Regions from separate parts of the Bradyrhizobium sp. 195 genome, predicted to be linked through region 4. Evidence: predicted binding sites of a transcription regulator. Region 4 holds the regulator's gene; each other region holds the start of a gene.
The links. Region 4 encodes HrcA, which represses chaperone genes, less so after heat shock. Its sites were predicted from a motif close to GTTAGCACTCNCNNNNNGNGAGTGCTAAC; they were not measured.
Positions count from the first base shown of each region.

Region 1: the regulator HrcA is predicted to act here: its motif matches at 2,025-2,053, upstream of IVB26_RS26065 (co-chaperone GroES).
Region 2: the regulator HrcA is predicted to act here: its motif matches at 3,460-3,488, upstream of IVB26_RS33570 (co-chaperone GroES).
Region 3: the regulator HrcA is predicted to act here: its motif matches at 2,445-2,473, upstream of groES (co-chaperone GroES).

Region 1 is NZ_CP082161.1:5,570,210-5,575,400, forward strand. Features, by position in the region: gene IVB26_RS26055 (O-linked N-acetylglucosamine transferase, SPINDLY family protein) at 1-1,243, shown strand, start outside; gene IVB26_RS26060 (usg protein) at 1,431-1,718, opposite strand; gene IVB26_RS26065 (co-chaperone GroES) at 2,096-2,410, shown strand; gene groL (chaperonin GroEL) at 2,456-4,096, shown strand; gene IVB26_RS26075 (GIY-YIG nuclease family protein) at 4,229-4,516, opposite strand; gene lepB (signal peptidase I) at 4,580-5,191, opposite strand, start outside.
Region 2 is NZ_CP082161.1:7,191,012-7,196,202, reverse strand. Features, by position in the region: gene IVB26_RS33580 (hypothetical protein) at 1-1,146, opposite strand, end outside; gene groL (chaperonin GroEL) at 1,289-2,920, opposite strand; gene IVB26_RS33570 (co-chaperone GroES) at 3,071-3,367, opposite strand; gene IVB26_RS33565 (hypothetical protein) at 3,684-4,205, shown strand; gene IVB26_RS33560 (protein phosphatase CheZ) at 4,371-5,150, opposite strand.
Region 3 is NZ_CP082161.1:1,301,723-1,306,913, forward strand. Features, by position in the region: gene groL (chaperonin GroEL) at 361-2,001, opposite strand; gene groES (co-chaperone GroES) at 2,087-2,401, opposite strand; partial or broken gene IVB26_RS06105 (IS481 family transposase) at 2,764-3,516, shown strand; gene IVB26_RS06110 (hypothetical protein) at 4,631-4,792, opposite strand; gene IVB26_RS06115 (hypothetical protein) at 4,836-5,191, shown strand, end outside.
Region 4 is NZ_CP082161.1:38,289-43,479, reverse strand. Features, by position in the region: gene IVB26_RS00235 (hypothetical protein) at 1-44, shown strand, start outside; gene pncA (bifunctional nicotinamidase/pyrazinamidase) at 264-986, shown strand; gene grpE (nucleotide exchange factor GrpE) at 1,130-1,747, opposite strand; gene hrcA (heat-inducible transcriptional repressor HrcA) at 1,844-2,932, opposite strand; gene rph (ribonuclease PH) at 3,102-3,815, shown strand; gene rdgB (RdgB/HAM1 family non-canonical purine NTP pyrophosphatase) at 3,827-4,462, shown strand; gene hemW (radical SAM family heme chaperone HemW) at 4,449-5,191, shown strand, end outside.

The DNA of each region.
Region 1 (5,191 bases), 2.8 Mb from region 4:
CGCGATCTCCAACAAGATATTCACGCTCGATTTTGTGGGGGACGCCACCGTCGAACGGCACCAGCAGGCGCGGCAGGTATGGTGGGAGCGTGTCGGCGCGAAGATCGCCTCGGAGGCGGCCGGACCGCATGACAACAGCCGCGATCCGGATCGCCGCCTCGTGCTTGGCTATGTCTCGTCGGACTTCAACGCGCATTCGGCTGCGTTCATTTTCAAGCCGGTCCTGCAACATCACGACCGGGCACAGTTCGAGATCGTTTGCTACTCTTGTTCGTCAAAAGTGGACACGACGACCAGCGAATTTCAAGGGATTGCCGACCGCTGGCGCGACGCCTCGCAATGGACCGACGAGCGTCTCGCCGCCGAGATCCGCGCCGATGGCGTCGATATCCTGATCGATCTGTCCGGCCATACCAGAGGAAACCGGCTCAGCGTGTTTGCACGCAAGCCGGCGCCGATCCAGGTCCATGGCTGGGGCCACGGCACTGGCACCGGACTGCCGACGATCGACTATCTGTTCTCGGACCCCGTCGCGATTCCTTTCGCGGTCCGGGATCTGTTTGCGGAAACTGTTGTCGACCTGCCGTGCTTTGTAACGCTGACGCCACTGCCGGCCGGGATCGAGCAGGCGCCGACCCCGGCGATCTCGAACCGCTTCGTCACATTCGGCGTCTTCAACCGCATCAGCAAGATTTCGGACGAGGCAGCGGAAGTCTGGTCCAGGATTCTCGAGCGAGTGCCGGGTTCGCGCCTGCTGATCAAGGATGTTGCGCTGGACGACCAGCTGGTCCGCGACAATCTGCTGGCGCGGTTTGCGGCTTGCGGATTGCCGGCCGAACGTATCGATCTGCTCGGAGCCACCTTGCGGGGCGAACATCTGGCATCGTTCAATCGCGTCGATATCTGCCTCGACCCGTTCCCGCAGAACGGCGGCGTCAGCACCTGGGAGGCCTTGCAGATGGGCGTGCCGGTGGTGGCGAAACTCGGCAACAGCCTGCCCAGCCGTGCTGCCGGCTCCATCCTCACGGCGCTTGGCCTGCCGCACTGGGTTACGGATAGCAATGAGGGATATATCGAAATCGCTGTCTGCCATGCAGTTGAGATCGGTGAACTCGATCGCTTGCGCCGCGACCTGCCTGGACAGATCGACTCCGCAGCCGCCGGCAACCCTGTCCCCTATGCGCGGGCGGTGGACGAGGCCTATCGCGCAATGTGGAAGCGCTATTGCAACGGCGGCGCATGATTGCGTGTTCGCGGGCGGACAGCGACACGCGCAGCCGATGCTAGTCCATCCTGCGCAGTTCCAACGCAGATATCGTAGGGTGGGCAAAGCGGAGCGTGCCCACCATGCCCATGCAATCGCGGAGAGATATGGTGGGCACGGCTCGCAAGCGCGCGCCTTTGCCCGCCCTACGAGACCGGTGTCCGCCTCAATGCAGCCGGAACACGCCATCCACGGCGCGCAGCTCGGCCGGCTTGATCAGCTTGGAATGCGCGACGGTGACCGAATGAAGGGGGCCGTCGAGCTTCTCCTGCCAGAACGCCAGGAAATCCTTCAGCGCCGGGAATTTCGGAAACATGTCGTAGTTCTGCCAGACGTAGGTCTGTAGCAGCGAGGGATGATCCGGCATCCGATAGAGAATTTGTGCCGTCGTCAGCCCGTAACCCAGCATCTGTTTCCGGAAGTCCTCGGAAACGCCCCCACTCCGCAAGTCCATGCCAACCTCCTTTGCAGGAGCGCATTCAAGGGCGGCTTGGTCGGTGTGCGCCTTACGAGCCACCTGGTACTGATGCGCTCACATGAGAGAAATGTGACGCAAACTGACAATTCATCTCAAGCCCAAAAGTTTAACAAGCTGTTGAAATTCAATGCGTTAGCAGCAGATGCGGCACCGTGCTAATACGGACCCGACCTCGGTTAACGATGGAAAAGAGATTCTGGCAATCCGCGCTTCCGGGTGCCGATTTTTCTGCTAGAAGCCCTTGCTCCCGCAAAATTCCTGTCCTATTTCAGCCTCGCCTGTGCTAGCACTCGCGGGCACCGATTGCTAACAATCTGAAAATCTCAACCCGAGCAAATGCTTAGGAGGACTGCATGAAATTCCGTCCGCTTCACGACCGCGTCGTGGTCAAGCGCATCGACGCAGAAGAGAAGACCGCTGGCGGCATCATCATTCCCGACACTGCCAAGGAAAAGCCCTCGCAGGGCGAAGTCGTCGCCGTCGGCCCCGGTGGCCGCGACGAAGCCGGCAAGCTGATCCCGATCGACCTGAAGGTCGGCGACCGCGTGCTGTTCGGCAAGTGGTCCGGCACCGAGGTCAAGATCGACAACGTCGACCTGCTGATCATGAAGGAAAGCGACATCATGGGCGTTCTCGACGTCCCCGCTTCCAAGAAGAAGGCGGCCTAAGAGCCCCTCTCTCCCTCCAGTCAAACATTCCAAGGAAAAACCCACATGGCAGCCAAAGAAGTCAAATTCTCGGTTGAAGCGCGTGACAAGATGCTGCGCGGCGTCGACGTTCTCGCCAACGCGGTGAAGGTCACGCTCGGTCCGAAGGGCCGCAACGTCGTGCTCGACAAGTCGTTCGGCGCTCCCCGCATCACCAAGGACGGCGTCACCGTCGCCAAGGAGATCGAGCTCGAGGACAAGTTCGAGAACATGGGCGCCCAGATGGTGCGCGAAGTCGCCTCCAAGTCCGCTGACGCGGCCGGCGACGGCACCACCACGGCCACCGTGCTCGCCCAGGCGATCGTGCGCGAAGGCGCCAAGTCGGTTGCCGCCGGCATGAACCCGATGGATCTCAAGCGCGGTATCGACCTGGCGGTGGAAGCCGTGGTCGCCGACCTCGTCAAGAACTCCAAGAAGGTCACCTCCAACGACGAGATCGCCCAGGTCGGCACCATCTCGGCCAACGGCGACCAGGAGATCGGCAAGTTCCTCTCCGACGCCATGAAGAAGGTCGGCAACGAGGGTGTCATCACCGTCGAGGAAGCCAAGTCGCTCGAGACCGAGCTCGACGTCGTCGAGGGCATGCAGTTCGACCGCGGCTACATCTCGCCCTACTTCGTCACCAACGCCGACAAGATGCGCGTTGAAATGGACGACGCCTACATCCTCATCAACGAGAAGAAGCTCTCCTCGCTGAACGAGCTGCTGCCGCTGCTCGAGGCCGTGGTGCAGACCGGCAAGCCGCTGGTCATCGTCGCCGAGGACGTCGAAGGTGAAGCCCTCGCGACCCTGGTCGTGAACCGCCTGCGCGGCGGCCTCAAGGTCGCGGCCGTCAAGGCTCCCGGCTTCGGCGATCGCCGCAAGGCCATGCTGCAGGACATCGCGATCCTGACCGGCGGCCAGGCGATCTCGGAAGATCTCGGCATCAAGCTCGAGAACGTCACGCTCAACATGCTCGGTCGCGCCAAGAAGGTGATGATCGACAAGGAGAACACCACGATCGTCAACGGCGCCGGCAAGAAGGCCGACATCGAGGCGCGCGTGGCCCAGATCAAGGCGCAGATCGAGGAAACCACCTCGGACTACGACCGTGAGAAGCTCCAGGAGCGTCTGGCCAAGCTCGCCGGCGGCGTTGCGGTGATCCGCGTCGGCGGCGCGACCGAGGTCGAGGTGAAGGAGCGCAAGGATCGCGTTGATGACGCGATGCATGCGACCCGCGCGGCTGTGGAAGAAGGCATCGTCCCGGGCGGCGGCGTCGCCCTGCTCCGTGCCTCCGAGCAGCTCAAGGGCCTGCGCACCAAGAACGACGACCAGAAGACCGGCGTCGAGATCGTGCGCAAGGCGCTCTCGGCTCCCGCTCGCCAGATCGCGATCAACGCCGGTGAAGACGGTTCGGTGATCGTCGGCAAGATCCTGGAGAACAAGACCTACGCTTACGGCTTCGACTCCCAGACCGGCGAATATGCCGACCTCGTCAAGAAGGGCATCATCGACCCGACCAAGGTGGTCCGTACCGCGATCCAGAACGCAGCTTCGGTTGCGGCGCTGCTGATCACCACGGAAGCCATGGTCGCCGAGCTGCCCAAGAAGGGCGGCGCCGGTCCGGCGATGCCCCCGGGCGGCGGCATGGGCGGCATGGACTTCTAAGGTCCGGCCATCTCAAGAACTACGAAACCCCGGCAGCGATGCCGGGGTTTTTGTTTGTGGGAAAATTCCATCCCCTCGTCATTCCGGCGCGCGCCCCCTTGGGCGCGAGCCCGGAATCCATAACCACGAACGTCAGTTGGTGATTCCCGGATACAGATCATCCCAATTGGGGTTCTGCTCCTCAATGAGACGGGTCTTCCAATCCCGTCGCCACTTTTTGAGCTCTTTCTCGCGGGTGATGGCCGTCAAGGGGTCGTCATAGATTTCGAACAAGACGAGCTTGTCGACGCCGTACTTGGTCGTGAAGCCGGGAGCCGCTTTCGTCTTGTGTTCGAACACGCGACGCACGAGGTCGTTCGTTACGCCTATGTAGAGCGTGCCGTACTTCTTACTCGCGAGAATGTAGACATAGTAGGCCATTCCATCCGCCTGTGGTTATGGATTCCGGGCTCGCGCTTCGCGCGCCCCGGAATGACGGGAGCCTCACCTTACCTTCCCCAGCCGCTCGATGTGCGGCTCGCCGTCTTCGTCGAGCGACCAGAAGATCCGCGTCACCTTGCCGACGAGATTGTCCATCGGCACGAAACCGAACGTCGACATGCGGCTGTCGGTGGAATTGTCGCGGTTGTCGCCGAGCACGAAGAAGTGGCCCGGCGGCACCGTGAAGACGCTGGTATTGTCGAGGAAACCGTTGTCGACGCAATCGTTGGTGACATAGGACGCGCCTTTCGGCAGCGTCTCGCGCCAGCGCTTGACCTTGACGCCGCCATCGACACCGCAGGCGTTGTCGGCGAGCCCATACTCGAGCGCGACGCGCGTCACCGGACGGTCATTGAGGATGAGCTGGCCCTGCCGCATCTGGATGCGGTCGCCGGGCAGCCCAACCACGCGCTTGACGTAGTCCACCGAAGTGTCCTTCGGCGTCCGGAACACGACGATGTCGCCATATCCGGGGTCGGCGGCAAAGACGCGGCCTGAGATCCAGGACGGCGCGAAAGGCAGGGAATAGCGGCCGTAGCCGTAAGCGTATTTCGCGGCGAAGACGTAGTCGCCGACCATCAGTGTCGGCGCCATCGACCCAGAGGGGATGCTGAA
Region 2 (5,191 bases), 1.2 Mb from region 4:
CGAACCGTTGTCGTCGGGCTGCTCGCCTTCCTCGTCGACGGATGCGTCATCGGAGAGATTGAGCTTGGCGCCGCTGCTCTCGTCGGCAGTCGTCGTCGCGGGGCTGCCGATCCAGAGCATGAGCTTGTCGGTCGTGCCGGGCTTGTCGGGCGAGACGAGCCCTGCGACCTCGATCGTGTCGGTGAGCTCGAGCGCGGGGAAATCCTGGTTCGGCCGCTTGAAGACCAGCTTCAGCTTGCCCGTGGCGGGATTGAAGCTTTGCGAGACCGGCTTTGCCGCCAATGTTCGGCTCAAAACGTTCGAGACGGCGGCCGCGAGCTTGTTGCGGCTGATCTTGTCGCCCTCGCGCCAGTCGGCCGCGGCGAAGCGGATGGTGCGGTCCATTTCGGTCATGCCCGCGGTCCAGCCTGCGGCGGTGACGCCCGGCATCGCCTTGAATTTCGCCAGCAGCGCGCCGGCGCGCTCGGGATCGACCGACATGTTGATGGTCTGCTCGCCGGCGCGCAGCGCATCGCAGCCGACGTTGAGGCTCGCCAGCGTCACCTCGACCTCCTGGCCCCTCAGGCTCTTCAGGAAGTCGGTCGCCGCATCGAGCTTGACCTTGACCGCGATCGCCTCCGGCGAGACGTCGGTGAAATCCTTCGGCTGCGGCATGATGCCGTCGTCGGAGGTCTGGTTGTCCTGAAATTCCTTCTCGCTGAGGTCGGAATTGTCGGGTGAGGTCACCTCGGTCACCACCTGGCCAATGCTGATCTGGCCGCGGAATTCGAAGCTATCCCCGGCCTGCTTGCGCAGCAGCTTGACGCTGACAGGAGCCTTCTCGCTCATGCTCTGCGTGGTGCCCGTCAGCGTTTGGCCGGCAACCTGGAGATTGACGACGAAGCGGTCCTTGCGGTCGGAATTCTTTGCGACGGGATAGCAGACGTCGAGCACGGCCGCCGTGACCGTCTTGCCCTGACGCGTCTCCTTGAGGATCACATCGGCATTGCCGTCCATGAGCCCGTCGATCGAGGTGAAATAGCGTGTCTCCACGCCCCCGGGCGCCGTGGCCTTGGGTGACAGCTTCATCTGGGCGGAGGCGACCTCCGGCGAAGCTGCGAGCAGAACCGCCAACAGGGCTGTCGAACAAACCAGAAGCGCACGCATCGATGAAACCTCGCGCAATCGAATCGGCGCGCCACCGTAGTGGGTTTTGGCCGTCGGTTGAATCGGAAAGCTGAAGGCAGGGTCTGCAAAAAAGAAGGCCGCCCGGAGGCGGCCTTCGCAACATTGTAATGAAAGGATCGGCTTAGAAGCCGCCCATGCCGCCGCCGGCGGGCATGGCGGGCGCGGCTTCCTTCTTCGGCGTCTCGGCGACCATGGCCTCGGTGGTGACCAGCAGGCCGGCCACGGAGGAGGCGTCCTGCAGCGCGGTGCGCACCACCTTGGCGGGATCGATGATGCCCTTCTCGACCATGTCGACATAGTCCTCGGTCTGGGCGTCGAAGCCGAAGGTCTCGGACTTGTTCTCCAGGATCTTGCCGACCACGATCGAGCCTTCCACGCCCGCGTTCTCGGAGATCTGACGGATCGGGGCTTCCAGCGCCTTCAGCACGATGTTGATGCCGGCCTGGACGTCGGCATTGGCGTTGGTGAGACGGCCCACGGCCTTCTTGGCGCGGAGCAGCGCGACGCCGCCGCCGGGGACGATGCCTTCCTGCACCGCGGCGCGGGTGGCGTTGAGGGCGTCCTCGACGCGGTCCTTCTTCTCCTTGACCTCGATCTCGGTCGCGCCGCCGACGCGGATCACCGCGACGCCGCCCGCGAGCTTGGCCAGGCGCTCCTGGAGCTTCTCACGGTCGTAGTCCGAGGTGGTTTCCTCGATCTGGGCCTTGATCTGGCCGACGCGGGCCTCGATCTCCGGCTTCTTGCCGGCGCCCTTGACGATCGTGGTGTTCTCCTTGTCGATCACGACCTTGCCGGCGCGGCCCAGCATCTTCACCGTGACGTTCTCGAGCTTCATGCCGAGGTCCTCGGAGATGAGCTGGCCACCGGTCAGGATCGCGAGATCCTCGAGCATGGCCTTGCGGCGATCGCCGAAGCCAGGCGCCTTGACGGCTGCGACCTTGAGGCCGCCACGCAGACGGTTGACGACCAGGGTGGCCAGCGCCTCGCCCTCGACGTCCTCCGCGATGATGACGAGCGGCTTGCCAGACTGCACCACCGCTTCCAGCACCGGCAGCATGGCCTGCAGGCCCGAGAGCTTCTTCTCGTGCAGGAGGATGTAGGCGTCCTCGAGCTCGGCGGTCATCTTCTCGGGGTTGGTGACGAAGTAGGGGCTGAGATAGCCGCGGTCGAACTTCATGCCCTCGACGATGTCGACTTCGGTGTCGAGCGACTTGTTCTCTTCGACGGTGATGACGCCCTCATTGCCGACCTTCTGCATCGCCTGAGCGATCATCTTGCCGATGGCGGCATCGCCGTTGGCCGAGATGGTGCCGACCTGGGCGACCTCGGAGGAGGCCGCGACCGGCTTGGCGCGCTTCTCGATGTCCTTGACGACGGCGGCCACCGCGCTGTCGATACCGCGCTTGAGGTCCATCGGGTTCATGCCGGCGGCAACCGCCTTGGCGCCTTCGCGCACGATAGCCTGGGCCAGCACGGTCGCGGTGGTGGTGCCGTCGCCGGCGAGGTCGTTGGTCTTGGAGGCGACCTCACGCACCATCTGGGCGCCCATGTTCTCGAACTTGTCCTCGAGCTCGATCTCCTTGGCGACGGTGACGCCGTCCTTGGTGATGCGGGGCGCGCCGAACGACTTCTCGATGACGACGTTGCGGCCCTTCGGGCCCAGCGTCACCTTGACGGCATTGGCGAGAATGTCGACGCCGCGCAGCATGCGATCGCGCGCGTCTCCGGAAAACTTGACCTCTTTGGCAGCCATATTCTGCAATCCCTCTGGTTTCGTGATGTGTCTATCGCTCGCCTCGTCGCATCATGTCCGGGGGTCCGCAGGTCGAACCCGGTGGAATGATGGATGCCCGGATCTCGGCGACCCGGGCATGACATTCAGCGGCTGTTCAGGCTGACGGCCTTAGGCCAGAACGCCCATGATGTCCGACTCCTTCATGATCAGGAGATCTTCGTTGTCGATCTTGACCTCGGTGCCCGACCACTTGCCGAACAGCACGCGGTCGCCGACCTTGAGGTCGATCGGGGTCAGCTTGCCGGCCTCGTCGCGGCCACCGGGGCCGACGGCGACAACCTCGCCCTGGGATGGCTTTTCCTTGGCGGTGTCCGGAATGATGATGCCGCCCTTGGTCTTTTCCTCGGCGTCGATACGTTTGACCACGACACGGTCATGCAGCGGACGAAATTTGGATTTAGCCATGACGTTTCCCTTTGGAGGCTCGCTTCGGAAGTAGTGGAAGTGGGTGGGGCGGCGCTTCCGTCCACCCCCTATCCCGAGGATCGAACGGCGCGCTTAGCAATCGGGCTTTCCGAGTGCTAATAGTGGGCCCGGAAATATGGCTTGGCCGCGATCCTGTCAAGCAAAGGTGGTTAAGCGATTGGTGAGGCGGATATAGCATGGTGGCATTGGAAACTTGTTCGGGGCGCCGACGTATCAAAGGACGTCATTGCCCCGGCAGCGGTTTTGCGCTTGGCTGCGGGAGGGGTGCGGCCATGGTTTTGTCCGGGGGAATGCCATGATCAGTTCAGCTCACGCGCGCACGGTTGCCAATCTGGCGGCCGCCTCTTGTCTGGCGCTGCTGCTGGGCGCATGCGGCGGCGGCATGAGCCTGCCGTCCTTCTCGTCGTCCTCGCCGCCGCCCGAAGCCGAGCCGGGAGTAGCCCCGGAAATGCCTGCGACCATTCGCGGCGACGAGATCGTCGGCCGCTGGGGTCTGGCCTCGTTCCAGAACCCGGCCGACCGCGCCCGCACCGAGGCGGCCGCGCGGGCCCAGTGCAAGAATCCCTATGTGATCACCGCCGGCTCCTCCGGCGGCGTGATCATGCACCTGGCCGACCAGGCAACGCCCCAGGAGCTGCGGCTGAAGGGCTCGCCGAGCGGCAAGAACTACATCGGACCGGCGGGGCCGACCCCCGGCGACCAGGACCGCGAAATCATCTCTTTCGACGGCCGCGTCCTGATCACCCGCTTCATCGACAAGGACGCCGCCACCCGCTACGGCAACATGGTCTACGTCCGCTGCGCGCCCAGGGCGTGAGCGGGCACCGGTCCAACCACACGTCATTGCGAGCGTAGCGAAGCAATCCAGACTGTTTCAGCGGAGGCAGCCTGGATTGCTTCGTCGCTTCGCTCCTCGCAATGACGACAAACAAAAAAACGCCGGCTTGCGCCGGCGTTTTGTTCTTCTCTATCTCGCGTCCGCTTAGTCGAACAGCGCGTCGATGTCGTCCTGCGAGGCGTGGCCGACGTCGCCGGTGAGCTTCGGACCGTTGAGAAGCTTTTCGTCCTCACTGCGATTGTCCACCTGCGCCGGCACGTGGGACTTGATCGCGTCGACCCCGCCCCAGATGTCCATCATCGCATTGATGTGCTGCTCGATGAACTTCATCGTGCCCATGACCTTGCTGATGCGCTGGCCGGTCAGGTCCTGGAAGTTGCAGGCCTCGAAGATCGAGATGACGCGTTCCTGGATGTCGTCGGCGAGCCGCTTCTGCTGGTCGACCGAGTCCACCTTGGACATTGCGCTGGCGGCCTGGTCGATCGATTCCGCGGCTTCGAGGATCTGCTGGGTCGCCTGCTCGGTGCCGCCGACGACCGCGCCGAGCTCGCCGTTGACCTTGGCCATTTCGCCACCGTCAAAGCTCTTGCCGTGCAGCGTCGCGATCTCGCGCTTGGTGCGGTCGATGGCGTCATGGATGAGGTCGAGCTCGACCTTCAGCTTCTCGCACTGCTCGATCTGCGCGCGATAGGTGTCGAGCATGGTACGAGCCTCGGAGAGCTCGTGGGCGGTGGAGGCGTCGATGGCCGCCATGGCTGCGCTACCCGACAGGGGCACGCTGCCCTTCGCCATCTGGGCGCGGATCGCACGTAGTTCGGCCATGATCTCGCTATGCATCGGGATTGCCTCTTCGGTTACGTCCAAAATCGGCATCTCGCCACCAGCGATATCCTCGACGCGAAAACGTTTGCGGTGAACAGCCATCAGGATACTCCCCCCACCTCACTCACGCGTCTTTGTAGTCA
Region 3 (5,191 bases), 1.3 Mb from region 4:
TTCCCGGGGACCACCACCTAGCTCGCGCATCCGTTTACAGCGATGGATAGGCGCCGGAACCGATGCTATTTAAGTCAGTAGCGCCAATGGGTGGCTACCGCGACCGGGCGTTCTCAGGTGTTCGCCTTGACCGGCCGCCGACGTTGAGGCCGCAGGGAAAGGCTGTGCAGAACGGCGATCACCCGCTCGTCCTGCCGGTGACATGCCTACCAGCAGACTCGCAAAACCAACGTCTAGCAACTGCTGATCGTCATTTCCACAGCGCATAGCGCGAGATCAGAACAACGAACTGAAAAAGTCGCGAGCAAAAAATGACCCCGGTATTTTTCTGCCGGGGATCGCATTTTAGAGAGAGTTGGATCAGAAGTCCATGCCGCCCATGCCGCCGCCCGGAGGCATTGCCGGACCGGCGCCGCCCTTCTTCGGCAGCTCGGCGACCATGGCCTCGGTAGTGATCAGCAGCGCCGCAACCGAGGCAGCGTTCTGAATCGCGGTGCGGACCACCTTGGTCGGGTCGATGATGCCCTTGGTGACCAGGTTGACGTACTCGCCCGTCTGCGAGTCGAAGCCGTAGGCGTATTGCTCCTTCTCCAGGATCTTGCCGACGATCACCGAGCCGTCTTCACCGGCGTTGATCGCGATCTGGCGAGCGGGCGCGGAGAGCGCCTTGCGCACGATCTCAACGCCGGTCTTCTGGTCGTCGTTCTTGGTGCGCAGACCCTTGAGCTGCTCGGAGGCACGGAGCAGGGCGACGCCGCCGCCCGGAACGATGCCTTCCTCGACCGCGGCGCGGGTCGCATGCATCGCGTCATCAACGCGATCCTTGCGCTCCTTCACCTCGACCTCGGTCGCGCCGCCGACGCGGATCACCGCGACGCCGCCTGCGAGCTTGGCCAGACGCTCCTGGAGCTTCTCACGGTCGTAGTCCGAGGTGGTCTCCTCGATCTGCGCCTTGATCTGGGCCACGCGCGCCTCGATGTCGGCCTTCTTGCCGGCGCCGTTGACGATCGTGGTGTTCTCCTTGTCGATCATCACCTTCTTGGCGCGACCGAGCATGTTGAGCGTGACGTTCTCGAGCTTGATGCCGAGATCTTCCGAGATCGCCTGGCCGCCGGTCAGGATCGCGATGTCCTGCAGCATGGCCTTGCGGCGATCGCCGAAGCCCGGAGCTTTGACGGCCGCGACCTTCAGGCCGCCACGGAGGCGGTTGACGACGAGGGTCGCGAGGGCTTCGCCCTCGACGTCCTCGGCGACGATGATCAGCGGCTTGCCGGTCTGCACCACGGCCTCGAGCAGCGGCAGCAGCTCGTTCAGCGAGGAGAGCTTCTTCTCGTTGATGAGGATGTAGGCGTCGTCCATCTCAACGCGCATCTTGTCGGCGTTGGTGACGAAGTAGGGCGAGATGTAGCCGCGGTCGAACTGCATGCCCTCGACGACGTCGAGCTCGGTCTCGAGCGACTTGGCTTCCTCGACGGTGATGACACCCTCGTTGCCGACCTTCTTCATGGCGTCGGAGAGGAACTTGCCGATCTCGGCGTCGCCGTTGGCCGAGATGGTGCCGACCTGGGCGATCTCGTCGTTCGAGGTGACCTTCTTGGAGTTCTTGACGAGGTCGGCGACGACGGCTTCCACGGCCAGGTCGATACCACGCTTGAGGTCCATCGGGTTCATGCCGGCGGCAACCGACTTGGCGCCTTCACGAACGATCGCAGCCGCGAGCACGGTTGCGGTGGTGGTGCCGTCGCCGGCCGCATCGGCGGACTTGGAGGCGACTTCGCGCACCATCTGCGCGCCCATGTTCTCGAACTTGTCGTCGAGCTCGATCTCCTTGGCGACGGTGACGCCGTCCTTGGTGATGCGGGGAGCGCCGAACGACTTGTCGAGCACGACGTTGCGGCCCTTGGGGCCGAGCGTGACCTTCACCGCGTTGGCGAGGATGTCGACGCCGCGCAGCATCTTGTCGCGTGCATCGACGCCGAATTTGACTTCTTTAGCTGACATGTGAGTTTTCCTGAATGTTTTACTTGGTCTCACCCTTGGCGACGCCCAGCAGGCGCTCCTCAGGATGAGCGGTGCGAGCGATGGTTTAGGCGGCCTTCTTCTTGGCGGACACGTCGGTGAGAACGCCCAGGATGTCGCTCTCTTTCATGATCAACAGCTCCTGGCCGTCGATCTTGACCTCGGTGCCTGACCACTTGCCGAACAGGACGCGGTCGCCGACCAGCACGTCGATCGGGATCAACTTGCCGCTCTCGTCGCGGCCGCCGGGGCCGACGGCGATGACTTCACCTTGCGAAGGCTTTTCCTTGGCAGTGTCCGGAATAATGATGCCGCCAGCGGTCTTTTCTTCTGCGTCGATGCGCTTGACCACGACGCGGTCGTGAAGCGGACGGAATTCCATGCAGATCTCCTAAGCATTTACACCAGTTGATGATTTCCCGATTGCTAGCAATCGCGGCCTGCGAGTGCCAACGCAGGCGCAGCTGAAATAGGACCGATTTTTTGGGGAACAAGTGTTTGTAGTAGGAAAATCGGGCTGGGCGCGCGGGATCTCTGTGGGGGCTGCCCCAGATCACTTTCTCCGCTTGCCGCCGAGCACCCTTCTTCTGAGTGAATCGTACGGCTCTGTCTCTCGACCTAATGTCGCCTAACAGTTCAATTCCTCTGCCCTAAATTCGAGCTGGTAAAGGCCCGCCGATCTGGTGCCGGTTCAAATGCGAATCGTCGGCTGACTTCGTTCTAAGATTGGGATGCGTTTAGACGGTCGTCGCCTTCCGCAGGCACACACTATTGCCCCTTGATGACTGCCTCTATGCCCTGCAGCCGACGATACCGCACCTGACGCGGTCATCCTTGGATCGGTGCCTACAGCGCCATGGGATCAGCCGCCTACCGGAGGTCGCTGGCGACAAGCCAGCCAAACAGCCGTTCAAGGCCTATCCCATCGGATACTTTCACATCGACATCGCCGAGGTCCGTACCGAAGAGGGGAAGCTCTACCTCTTCGTGGGCGTGGACCGAACCTCGAAGTACGCGTTCGCTCGATTGACGAAGACGGCAACCACCGCCACCGCCAGGGCCTTCCTCGACGAACTGGTGGAAGCTGTCCCCTACAAAATCCACACCGTACTCACAGACAATGGCATCCAGTTCGCTGACTTGCCCAAGAACCGGAGCGGGCCAACCGCCCGTTGGCGCAGCCATCCCTTCGATCGGACCTGTCGAGATCATGGCATCGAGCATCGGCTCACCAAGCCCAGCCATCCTTGGACGAACGGTCAGGTCGAACGGATGAACCGAACGCTGAAGGAGGCGACTATCCGGCGATACCACTACGAGACCCACCGCCAGCTCCAGGATCACCTCGCTGCCTTCCTGGACGGCTACAACTTCGCCAAGCGGCTAAAGACCCTACGTGGCCTTACACCCTACGAAGCCATCTGCACGGCCTGGGCAAAAGAGCCGGACCGCTTCCGGCTCGATCCACTCCACTTGACCTCGGGACTGAACACCTAGGAGGCCGCTTGTCAATCGGCGTTGGATCGGGAGCTTATCGGCATCCATGCCGAAACACACACACAGCATAAGCGGTTCGCGGCCGTTCTGCGTGGGCATTATGGCTACTATGGCAGGCCGCACGATTATCCAGCGCTCAACGGCTTCTACCGCGAAGTACGTCGGACCTGGCTGCGTTGTCTGAGACGGCGGAGCCAGAAAAGTCGGCGCATGGGCTGGTCCGAGTTCGACACCCTGACGGCACGCTTCCGTCTGCTCGTTCCACGCATCACTCGCACTTGGGCACAGGCGCGGATATGACGCGGGTTACCCCCGGGAAGAGCCGGGTGCGGGAAAGCCGCCCGCCCGGATCTGTGAGAGCAAAGCCGAATGGCCGAGCTACTCGACCACGATAATAAGACTAGGGCACGTTGACTGGCGGCAGGGACGCGGTCAGCCGCGGCACAAAGCCATCTTGGTGCCGGCCGCGTGCTGCGAACACTATTGTAAGCGCCACAAAAACGATCAGAAGTTCACGCATTTCGACGAATTCCCCGCCAACTCCATCGCTTATGAAACGGCTGACACCTGATGCGCTTGCTCTAAGCTCGCCGCGAAATTGCCGCCGCGTTCAATGCAGGCTGTTAGGCTTGCAAAGTCGAAAAGATAAGCCCACTCAGTCGTCAAAAATCAATATTCCTTGTATTTCCGAGTAAGTCTGCAAACTATCGGGTGGTCAGCTTGAAAGATGCACCGCGTGCGTATGATGTCCTTGTGGCGGTAAGACGTGGCCCGCTGCGATGCCGATCTCGCGATGCCAGCCCATGCACCGGTAAATTCCGGCATAGGGAGCCGTGGCTCCTGGCTCTTGATCCTGGTCAAATGGCTCGCTGTTAGACGCCCGTTCTTATAGATCGCGATTCGTCATCTCTCAATCGGCTAGCTTAACTTTGCCTAAAGCCATCCATTCGGGCGCAGAGTTGATCTGAAAAGCTCTGAGCCCGCCTTCTGGCCTTCTGCGAGCGTGCTTGTTCATCTTTCGACAGTGCGCCCCGCAGATTGCCGCCAGTGCGGAGGAGCCCGCGCCATCGCGAGTGTACTTAGAGCTATGGCCGCGATCGTATCGTGCGTTTTTTCATTGCCTGTGCAGCGTTAATGCGCCGAGTGCCTGTTGGCGCGGTAAAACATCGATTCGTTGAACGAGTAGAGTCGTGTTGGACGCTGAAGCGGCATGATCTTTCCCGATATCTTTCTGCGCATGACCAATTACTTTCGCATGGATGCTCTTGACCGTCATCTACTATCGCGGCAACGAGAGCCATTATAGATCGAGAGAAAGAATGATGGATGTGATTGATCAAGCGAACGGTTCGGAGTTGCCGCCCGTCTTGCAGAAGTCATCAAGACGCCTTCCGTGTTTTTTTGGATTTGTCGCCGTCTTCATCGGGCTATGCGTTGGGGGTGCATTTTACTGGTCCCATATCGACCGAATGATCGAGGCGTCAGCGGCACGTGAAGTCGTCCCAATGCCGGCGTTGTCACCTGAAGACAAGGCGGCCCTTTCGGAGATTCGATCGGGGCAACAGGAGGTGAGCGAGGAGATTTCAGCGCTTAACCGCAACATCGATGCGCAGCAAGCCGATTTGAAACGGATGTTAGATCAAATCGCAGCCCTGACCTCAAGAATTGAGTCTCT
Region 4 (5,191 bases):
CCCGCTTCCGCGCCGTGCGCGACGGGATTCAGCCGAAGGGGTAGTTGCATCTCCGAACGAGATGCGCTCCCTCCCCCGCCTGCGGGGGAGGGCTGGGGAGAGGGTATCTCCTCATTGGGACAATCTCCCGAGGATCGAACCCTCACCCGGCGCGCGGCCCACGCCCAACCCCTCACCAATACCGGCCGCATTTTCGGGCTTCTGTTCGTGTACGAACGGAACTAGGCTTCGCTCCCGTTGGATCATCCCAAGGGAGGCGAACGATGCTGGACCGACGACAAGTCTTGGCAATGCTCGGAACGACGGCGCTGGCGAGCCTCGCACCAACGGCGATGTTTGCAGCGGCATCGATCAAACCTGACGAGACCTCCGCGCTGCTCGTGATCGACGTGCAGAACTGCTTCCTGCCCGGCGGCAGCCTCGCGGTGAAAGAGGGCGAGCAGGTGGTGCCCGTCATCAACAAGATCTCGAAGGCGTTTGCGAATGTGGTGATGACGCAGGACTGGCACACGCCGGGCCACGTCTCGTTCGCGTCAGTGCATTCGGGGAAGAAGCCGTTCGAGACCGTCGACCTTCCCTACGGCAAGCAAGTGCTGTGGCCCGACCATTGCGTGCAGGGCACCGATGGTGCCGCGCTGTCGAAGGACCTTGCGATCCCGCACGCCGAACTCATCATCCGCAAGGGTTTTCACAAGGACGTCGACAGCTATTCGGCCTTTCTCGAGGCCGACGGCAAGACCTCGACGGGACTTGCCGGATACCTCAAGGGGCGCAAGATCAAGCGCGTCTTCGTTGCAGGGCTGGCGACGGACTTCTGCGTCGCCTGGACCGCGCTCGACGCGCGCAAGGCAGGCTTCGAGGTCTATGTGGTGGAAGACGCCTGCCGCGGCATCGACACGCAGGGTTCGCTGGCAAAAGCCTGGGCCGATATGGCCAAGGCCGGCGTGAAGCGGATTCAGTCTGCGGACATCGCGGCGAGCGCGTAGGCGACGCGCAACACTGCAAAACCCTCATCCTGAGGAGCGCGCCTCTTCGCGCGCGTCTCGAAGGATGAAGGCGCCCGCTGCAGCACCTTGGCCTTCATGGTGCGAGACGCCGCGCAAGCGCGGCTCCTCACCATGAGGGACTATTAGTTCGGCGCGTCGCTCGACTCGTTGTTGTTCGCCGCCGGAGCGGCCTTTGCACCGCCCTTTGCGACGCCGACCAAAGCCGGACGCAGCACGCGCTCGCCGATGGTATAGCCGGCCTGCATGATCTGGACCACAGTGCCCGACGGCACCGACGGATCGGGCACTTCGTACATCGCCTGGTGGAAGTTCGGATCGAACTTTTGGCCCTGCGGATCGAGCTTCTTCACGCCATGCTTCTCGAGCGCGTTGAGCAGCGATCGCTCGGTGAGCTCGACGCCCTCGATCAACGAGGTCAGGCCGGGATCGGCCGTGGCGCGGGCCTCAGCCGGAACGGCATCGAGCGCGCGCTGGAGATTGTCGGCGATGTCGAGCACGTCGCGGGCAAAGCCGGTGATGCCATAGAGGCGGGCGTCGGCGACTTCCTTGGCGGTGCGCTTGCGCAAATTCTCCATCTCGGCCAGCGTCCGCAACATGCGGTCGCGCGCCTCGGTGGCTTCCTTCTGCAAGGTTTCGACCGAGCCGGGCTCGGGATCGTCGGGCATGATGTAGGGCTTTGACACCACGGGCTCGGGCGTCGGCGCGGTCGTGTCTTCGGGTTGCCGGTCTCGATCGGTCATCGGCTCTAATCTCGAACTCGTTTCCAGGGATTGTTGGCCCGGATATCGGGCCTGGAGCCATGAAAATCAAGCGCCCGTGATCGGCGGAAACGCCGATCAGCCCCCCAGCAGCCGGCTGACGATGCGGGCGGCGTAGTCCACGGTCGGGATCACGCGGGCATAATTCAGCCGCGTCGGGCCGATCACGCCCAGGACGCCGACGATGTGGCCGGCGGCATCCCGATAGGGCGAGATGATGGTGGAGGAGCCTGACAGGGAAAACAGCTTGTTCTCGCTGCCGATGAAGATGCGCACGCCTTCGGCGGTCTCGGCCCGGCCCAGGAGGTCGATGACGCCGCGCTTGGTTTCGAGATCGTCGAACAAAAGGCGCACCCGCTCCAAATCCTCCAGCGCGTGGAGATCCTCCAGCAGATTGGCGTGGCCGCGGACGATGAGCTGCCGGTTCTCGTTCTCGCCGCCGGACCAGCTCGCGATTCCGGCCGAGATCACCTTCTGCGTCAGTTGATCGAGTTCGGCGCGGGCTTCCCCGAGCGCAGTCTCGAGCTCGAGCCGCGCCTCGGCCAGGGTGCGGCCGCGGATCCGCGCATTGAGAAAATTGCCGGCCTCGGTGATCGCCGAGGAGGGAACTCCGGGGGGCAGCGACAGCACGCGGTTTTCGACCTGGCCGTCCTCGCCAACCAGGATCACCAGCGCCTTTTCCGGTTCCAGCCGGACGAATTCGATATGCTTCAGCCGCGCATTGGATTTTGGCGTCAGCACCACCGCGGCGGCACGGGTCAGTCCCGACAGCCGCGTCAGGGCCTGGTCCAGCGCCGCCTCGACCGATTGCGCCTGGCCTACGGTGGCAAGCTGGCTCTGGATCGCCGCACGCTCATCCTCCGTGAGGTCGCCGACCTGCATCAGGGCATCGACGAAAAAGCGTAAGCCGAGTTCCGTCGGCAGCCGGCCAGCGGAGGTGTGGGGCGCGTAGATCAGGCCGAGCTGTTCCAGATCGGCCATGACGTTGCGGACCGAGGCCGGCGACAACGGCATCGCGATCAGGCGCGAGATATTACGCGAGCCCACGGGCTCACCGGTCGCGAGATAGCTTTCGACAATTTGACGAAAGATGTCGCGGGAACGCTCGTTGAGCTGGGCAAGGCCTGCGCGCGGCGCGATCAGCTGGATCGGATCGTGATGGGCCACCGACGGTAACTCCTCTCAGATCCTCATAATTTGTCCATCCCGGGCGCTTCTGACAAGCGTGGCGTTTGCGGGCACGAAATCAGGGGGTGAAAAAACCTTGCCGCCCACCCTCACCCCCCCTACAAGCACCGCCAACAGCCCTACACCTGCGAGTTTTGGAGGATTTCCCATGCGGCCAAGCCGCCGTGCGCCCGACGAATTGCGCCCCGTGACGCTGGAGCGTGGCGTGGTCAAATATGCGGAAGGCTCCTGCCTGGTGAAGTTTGGCGACACCCATGTGCTGGTGACCGCCACGCTGGAAGATCGCCTGCCGCCGTGGCTGAAGGGCCAGGGCCGCGGCTGGGTCACCGCCGAATACGGCATGCTGCCGCGCGCGACCTCAGAACGCACCCGCCGCGAGGCCTCCGCCGGCAAGCAAAGCGGCCGCACCGTCGAGATCCAGCGCCTGATCGGCCGCTCGCTTCGCACCATCGTCGATCTCGAAGCGCTCGGTGAGCGCCAGATCACGGTCGATTGCGACGTGCTCCAGGCCGACGGCGGCACGCGCACGGCCTCGATCACCGGTGCCTGGGTCGCGCTCGCCGATTGCATCAACTGGATGAAGGCGCGCAACATGATCAAGGCCAACGTCATGCGCGACAACGTCGCCGCGATCTCCTGCGGCATCTACAACGGCACGCCGGTGCTCGATCTCGACTACGCCGAGGATTCCGAAGCCCAGACCGACGCCAATTTCGTCATGACCGGCGATGGCCGCATCATCGAGGTGCAGGGCACGGCGGAACGCGAGCCGTTCACACAGGACGAGTTCCTGGCGCTGATGGCACTGGCGCGCAAGGGCGTTGCCCGTCTGGTAGACTTGCAGAAACTGGCCGTGGCGTAGTCAATAGGCCCATGCACCGCCGAATCACGGACAAGCTCGTTATCGCGACCCACAATCCCGGCAAGCTCGCCGAGATGCGGGAGCTGCTTGCGCCGTACGGCATCGCGGCGGTGTCGGCCGGCGAGCTCGGCCTCGCCGAGCCGGACGAGACCGGCAGCGATTTCCGCAGCAACGCGGCGATCAAGGCGATTGCGGCGGCCAAGGCGACCAAGCTTCCCTCCTTCGCCGATGATTCCGGCATCGTCGTCGACGCGCTGGACGGCGCGCCCGGCATCTACAGCGCGCGCTGGGCCGGTCCGAGCAAGGACTTCAACGCGGCGATGGCGCAGATCGAGCGGCTGTTGCAGGAGCGCGGCGCCACCACGCCCGACAAGCGCAAGGCGCACTTCGTCTCCGCACTCTGCGTCGCCTGGCCCGACGACCATCTCGAAGAGGTCGAGGCGCGCGTCGACGGCACGCTGGTCTGGCCGCCGCGCGGCAATGCCGGCTTCGGCTACGATCCGATGTTCTTGCCCGATGGCCACAACCGCACTTTCGGCGAGATGGAAAGCATCGAGAAGCATGGCCTGCCACCGCTTGGGCTCGGCCTGTCGCACCGCGCCCGCGCCTTCGTGAAACTGGCGGAGATCTGCCTTGAGCCGCGCTAAGGAAGCCTTCGGCGTCTACGTGCACTGGCCGTTCTGCCTGTCGAAATGTCCCTATTGCGACTTCAACAGCCACGTCCGCCACGCCGCGATCGACGAGGCGCGCTTCGCCTCCGCCTTCGAACGTGAAATCGAAACAACCGCGCAGCGCGCGCCGGGCCGCGAAGTCACCTCGATCTTCCTCGGCGGCGGCACGCCGTCTTTGATGCAGCCTGCAACCGTCGGCGCCGTGCTCGACGCGATCGGCAAGCACTGGACCGTCGCAGGCGACGTCGAAGTCACGCTGGAGGCAAACCCGACCAGCGTCGAGGCCACGCGCTTCGCCGGTTATCGCACCGCCGGCGTCAATCGCGTCTCGCTCGGCGTGCAAGCGCTCGACGATGCCTCGCTGAAGGCGCTGGGCCGGTTGCACAGTGCGCGCGAGGCGCTCGATGCCGTCGCCATCGCACGGCGCTCGTTCGACCGTTACTCGTTCGATCTGATCTACGCCCGCCCCGACCAGACGCCGGCAATGTGGGCCGATGAGCTGCGTCTCGCGATCGATGAGGCGGCCGAGCATCTGTCGCTCTATCAATTGACGATAGAGGAAGGCACGCCGTTCTTCGGCCTGCACCAGGCCGGCAAATTGAAGACGCCGGACGAAGCGGTCGCGCGCGCCCTCTACGACGTCACGCAGGAAACCTGCGACAAGCTTGGGCTGCCCGCCTACGAGATCTCCAATCACGCACGGCG